Regions from separate parts of the Pseudoalteromonas sp. S3785 genome, predicted to be linked through region 1. Evidence: predicted binding sites of a transcription regulator. Region 1 holds the regulator's gene; the other holds the start of a gene.
The links. The regulator NrdR, encoded in region 1, represses ribonucleotide reductase genes. The targets are predictions, from matches to a motif close to AAACACNANATNTNGTGTTT.
Positions count from the first base shown of each region.

Region 2: the regulator NrdR is predicted to act here: its motif matches at 1,322-1,341, upstream of nrdA (class 1a ribonucleoside-diphosphate reductase subunit alpha).

Region 1 is NZ_PNCT01000004.1:47,628-50,810, forward strand. It holds gene glyA (serine hydroxymethyltransferase) at 1-1,096, shown strand, start outside; gene nrdR (transcriptional regulator NrdR) at 1,200-1,649, shown strand; gene ribD (bifunctional diaminohydroxyphosphoribosylaminopyrimidine deaminase/5-amino-6-(5-phosphoribosylamino)uracil reductase RibD) at 1,652-2,785, shown strand; gene CWC17_RS01380 (riboflavin synthase) at 2,802-3,183, shown strand, end outside.
Region 2 is NZ_PNCT01000032.1:33,553-36,735, forward strand. It holds gene ubiG (bifunctional 2-polyprenyl-6-hydroxyphenol methylase/3-demethylubiquinol 3-O-methyltransferase UbiG) at 1-372, shown strand, start outside; gene CWC17_RS09420 (HAD family hydrolase) at 372-1,052, shown strand; gene nrdA (class 1a ribonucleoside-diphosphate reductase subunit alpha) at 1,465-3,183, shown strand, end outside.

The sequences.
Region 1 (3,183 bases):
ATACGCAGAAGGTTACCCGGGCAAACGTTACTATGGCGGTTGTGAGCACGTAGACGTTGTTGAGCAACTTGCAATCGATCGTGCGAACGAGTTATTTGGTTCTGACTATGCGAACGTTCAGCCTCATGCAGGCTCTCAAGCTAATGCCGCTGTTTTTTTAGCGTTATTAGAAGCCGGTGACACTGTACTTGGTATGAGCTTAGCTCATGGTGGTCACTTAACGCATGGTTCACACGTAAGTTTCTCTGGTAAGCTATATAATGCTATCCAATATGGGCTAGATGAAGTAACCGGCGAAATTGATTACGTACAGGTAGAAGCGCTAGCACTAGAGCATAAACCAAAAATGATTATTGGTGGTTTTTCTGCATACTCAGGTATTGTTGATTGGGCTAAATTCCGTGAAATTGCTGATAAAGTAGGTGCTTACTTATTTGTTGATATGGCTCACGTTGCAGGTTTAATTGCCGCGGGTGTTTACCCAAGCCCAGTACCTCATGCGCATGTTGTAACAACAACAACCCACAAAACATTAGCAGGCCCTCGTGGTGGCTTAATTATTTCTGCATGTGGTGACGAAGCAATTTACAAAAAGCTTAACAGCGCTGTATTCCCTGGCGGTCAAGGTGGACCTTTGTGTCACATTATTGCTGCAAAAGCAGTGGCATTTAAAGAAGCACTACAACCAGAGTTTAAAACATACCAAGCACAAGTTGTTAAAAATGCACAAGCTATGGTTGCTGTTATGCAAGAGCGCGGCTACAAAATCGTTTCAGATAAAACAGAAAACCACTTATTCTTACTTGATTTAATCGATAAAGATATCACAGGTAAAGATGCAGACGCAGCGCTTGGTAATGCAAACATTACCGTGAACAAAAACTCTGTACCAAACGATCCTCGCTCACCGTTTGTTACTTCTGGTTTACGTATTGGTTCACCTGCAATTACCCGTCGTGGCTTTAAAGAAGCTGAGTCTAAAGAGCTTGCTGGCTGGATTTGTGACGTGTTAGACAACATCAACGATGAGTCAGTACAAGCGCAAGTTAAAGAAAAAGTTAAAGCAATTTGTGCAAAACTACCTGTATACGCTTAATTGCATAAGCAGCAGTAATTTAGATCACAACCACTTAGTTTTTTGCTAAGATAAAAGGCCGCTAAATAGCGGCCTTTTTTGTTTAAAACGGAAGTACCTAGTTATGCATTGCCCATTTTGTACCGCAAAAGATACTAAAGTTATTGATTCTCGCCTTGTTGGCGGAGGCCACCAAGTTCGCCGTCGTCGTGAATGTAACGAGTGTCACGAGCGATTTACTACCTTTGAAGGCGCCGAGTTAGTTATGCCTCGTGTGATTAAACAAGACGGTAGCCGAGAACCATTTAACGAAGACAAGCTACTAAATGGCCTTAATCGCGCCCTAGAAAAACGCCCTGTAAGTACTGAGCAAGTAGATGAAGTGGTTAATATTATCAAATCGCAGTTGCGTGCTACCGGTGAGCGAGAAATATCGAGCCACTTGGTGGGGGAGTGCATAATGGAGGCGCTTAAAAAGCTTGATAAAGTCGCCTACGTGCGGTTTGCCTCTGTGTATCGCTCGTTTGAAGATATACGCGAATTTGGTGAAGAAATTGCCCGTTTAGGGGAGTAGTAATGCAAAGCCAAATACCGTTTACCGAACAAGATGAAATGTATATGGCGCGGGCCATCGAACTTGCGAAAAAAGGGCGATTTACAACTACCCCGAACCCCAATGTAGGGTGTGTTTTAGTTAAAGATAACCACATAATTGGTGAGGGGTTTCATCAATTAGCGGGGCAGGGACATGCTGAGGTTAATGCGCTTGCTGTAGCAGGTGAAAATGCAAAAGGCGCAATAGCTTATGTCACGCTTGAACCGTGTAGTCACTTCGGGCGGACTCCTCCTTGCGCAGAAGCTTTAAAATCGGCAGGTGTAGTAAAGGTGATTGCTGCGATGGTCGATACTAACCCGCAAGTAGCAGGCAAGGGGCTTAAAATACTTAGCGATGCTGGTATTGAGGTTGCTTTTGGGCTGTTAGAGAAGCAAGCACGCGCACTTAATTTGGGGTTTTTTAAGCGTATGGAGCAGGGGCTGCCGTACGTAACGTGTAAAATGGCCGCTAGTATTGATGGTAAAACTGCGCTTAAAAATGGACAAAGTAAGTGGATTACTGGCTCAGCTGCGCGACAAGATGTTCAGTTACACCGAGCACAAAGTTGCGCTATTTTAACCGGCGCCGATACGGTTATTACGGATGATGCTAAACTTAATGTAAGGTTAAACGAACTCCCAGAGGCTTTACCTACCGAATTACCTCTTCGCCAACCTGTGCGTGTTATCATTGACTCGCAAAATAGGCTTACACCAGAGTTGGCATTATTCAATACTCAAAGTGATATAATAATATTTACTACCAAGGTTGATAAATCAGCGCAATGGCCACATTTTGTAAGGCATATAGAAGTGCCACAGCACAATAACAAAGTTAATTTAACGTCTGTTTTAGCGCACCTTGCTAAATTGCAATTTAATCATGTTTATTTAGAAGCGGGTGCTACACTTGCCGGTAAAATGACAGAGCTTAATTTAATAGACGAATATATATTTTATCTAGCGCCAAAATTAATGGGGGGCGATGCAAAAAGCTTAGTTAATTTTGCACCGCTGACAGATATGCAAAATACCGTTAATTTGACGTTTACAGAGTGTGTAAAAATAGGCGATGACTTACGTATAACCGCTATAAAACACATTCCAACCACTTAATTTAAAGAGTAGGGCTATGTTTACTGGAATAATTGAAGCCACAGGCAAAATTGCGCTATTACAAAAAAAACAAGGCGATTTAGCCATTCGCATTCAAAGCGCTAACCTTGATATGAGCGATGTAAAGCTAGGTGATAGCATTGCCACTAACGGTGTATGCTTAACCGTAGTCGATAAGCACATTGATGGCTTTAGTGCCGACTTATCAAATGAAACTATCAGCCTCACTGGGTTTGCAAATTATAATATTGGCCAAACAGTTAATCTAGAAAAAGCCATGCAGCCGGTTTCGCGTTTAGGGGGGCACTTGGTCTCTGGTCATGTTGATGGCATTGCCACCATTACCGCTATTACGAGTAATGCGCGCGCAACAGAGTACTGGTTAAGCACAGATGAAA
Region 2 (3,183 bases), on a different contig from region 1:
CACCCTGCTCGCTTTGATGTAATAACTTGCATGGAAATGCTTGAGCACGTACCTGACCCTGCTTCTATTATTCATGCAGTAGCAAAGCTTGCCAAGCCTGGGGCTGATGTATTTTTCTCAACTCTTAATAAAACACCTAAAGCATACTTGTTTGCTATTGTAGGTGCTGAAAAGCTATTGAAAATGGTGCCCGAAGGCACACACGACCACAACAAATTTATCAAACCTGCACAACTTATTGCATGGGCTGAGCAAGCAGGCTTAAAAGTACGCGCCAGTGCAGGTCTTAGCTATAACCCGCTTTCTAAGCAATATTCATTAAATACAGATGTAAGTGTTAATTATATACTTCACTTTGAGAAGTTAGCGTAATGGCTAGCTCTTCTACTCCAGTAACTCCTTTTGAGTACGATGCTTTTTTATTTGATTTAGATGGCACTTTACTTGATACAGCTGATGATTTAGGTGCAGCATTGAATGCTGTACTTAAAAGTGAAGGTGTTGCCCAAGTTGCACCTGAGGCGTACCGAAAAGCTGCTTCTAATGGCGCAGGTGCATTACTTGAGCTCGGCTTTAAAGAACAATGGGCCACGCAACCTCAAGCACAGCGGATAAAACAGCTAGTGAGTTACTATAGCCAAAACCTAGCTAAGCACACACACTGCTTTGAAGGCATAGAATCATTACTCATAGCCCTTGAGAACCAAGCTATAAAATGGGGGATAATGACCAATAAACCTGGGTTTTTAACCGATCCTTTAGTGGCAGCTATCCCCGCATTCAAAAATGCACATGTGGTGATCAGTGGCGATACGCTTACCGAAGCAAAACCGTCTCCTTTACCCTTATTACACTGTACAAAACTGATGAACGTTGATCCTAAGCGTTGTTTATACGTAGGTGATGCACAACGTGATATACAAGCGGGTAAAGCTGCAGGTATGCATACCGCTACAGCGCTTTGGGGCTATATACCAAGTATTGAGGAGGCGTTGCGCTGGGAAGCCGACTTTAATTGGCGCAGCCCTATTGATGCTTTCAACCATATATAGTGCCATTGGTGTTATTAAACACTATATATTGTGATTTTGTTAGTTTTTATGCAAAGCTTGATGATAAAAAAAGCAGTCAAAATTTATTTTCAAAATGCGCAAATTTAGCTGATCATTAGTTGATTTTTACCTATTTCAACTTAAATGATTGTTCAAAGGTGAGTGACTACTAACACAATTACTTTATCCCAAAGTTATCCACAAATAGGGGCAATTATGTCCCTTGCAAATCAACTCAGACCACACTATCTTGTGATCTCTAAATTGAACAACACCAGATATTGTGGCCAAATGTTATTCAATTAAATTCGCCCATACGGTGAAACTTATAATAAATGAATACGTACCTTGCTTTAGCGAGGTATAAAACATTGGTCAAAATACTCAATTCCCAAGGAATACAGGCAAAGCTATGAACCAACAGTTATCTGTAAGCAAGCGTGACGGGCGTAAAGAGCCGCTAGATCTTGATAAGATCCATCGCGTTATTGAATGGGCCGCCGAAGGTTTAAACAACGTATCGGTTTCACAGGTTGAATTAAAGTCGCACATTCAATTTTACGACGGTATTCGTACAAAAGACATTCACGAAACCATCATTAAAGCAGCAGCCGATCAAATTTCAAAAGAGTCGCCTGACTACCAGTACTTAGCTGCCCGCTTAGCTGTATTCCACTTACGTAAAAAAGCGTATGGCCAGTTTGAGCCTCCACGTTTATTTGACCATGTTACAAAAATGGTTGAAGACAAACGCTACGATGCTCACTTACTTGTTGATTACACAGAGCAAGAGCTTGACGAGCTAGATGCGTATCTTGATCATTCGCGCGATCTTAACTTTAGCTACGCAGCCGTAAAGCAACTTGAAGGTAAATACCTGGTACAAAACCGCGTAACAGGTGAAATTTACGAAAGTGCTCAGTTTTTATATATTTTAGTGGCTGCGAGTTTATTCTCTGACTACCCGCGCGAAACACGTATTGATTACATCAAGCGTTTTTACGATGCTGTATCAACGTTTAAAATCTCTTTGCCTACACCCATTATGTCGGGTGTACGTACCCCTACTCGGCAATTTAGCTCATGTGTACTTATTGAATGTGGCGATAGCCTTGATTCAATCAATGCTACATCATCTGCGATTGTTAAATACGTATCACAACGTGCGGGTATTGGTATTAACGCCGGCCGTATTCGTGCGTTAGGTAGCCATATTCGTAACGGTGAAGCGTACCACACTGGTTGTATCCCTTTTTATAAGCACTTTCAAACAGCTGTTAAAAGCTGCTCGCAAGGTGGTGTTCGTGGCGGTGCAGCAACCTTATTCTATCCGCTTTGGCATTTAGAAGTAGAAAACCTGCTTGTACTTAAAAATAACCGTGGTGTTGATGATAACCGTGTTCGTCACTTAGATTACGGCGTACAGTTTAATAAACTAATGTATTCTCGTTTGATTAAAGACGATTATATCACGTTATTTAGCCCATCAGACGTACCAGGTCTTTACGATGCATTCTTTGAAGACCAAGATGAATTTGACGCACTATATATAAAATACGAGCAAGACGAGTCTATTCGTAAAAAGCGTATCAAAGCGATTGAGCTATTCTCAATGTTTGCGCAAGAGCGAGCCAGTACAGGTCGTATTTATTTACAAAACGTGGATCACTGTAACACTCACAGCCCGTTTATTTCTAAAGTTGCGCCAATTCGCCAATCTAACTTATGTTTAGAAATTGCATTGCCAACTAAGCCGTTAAATAACGTAAACGACGAAGAAGGCGAAATTGCCCTTTGTACGCTATCGGCATTTAACTTAGGTGCTATTGAGTCACTTGATGAACTTGAAGAGCTTGCGGAACTTGCAGTACGTGCACTTGATAATCTACTTGATTTCCAAGACTACCCAGTACCGGCTGCACGTAATGCCACAATGGGCCGCCGCACATTAGGAATAGGTGTAATTAACTACGCTTACTACTTAGCTAAAAATGGTAAACGCTACTCAGATGGCAGTGCTAATGCACTGACTCATAAAACGTTTGAAGCAATTCAATATTACTTAATGAAAGCATCAAACGAGCTTGCTAAAGAGCGTGGCGCGTGTCCTAAGTTTAACGAAACAACGTAC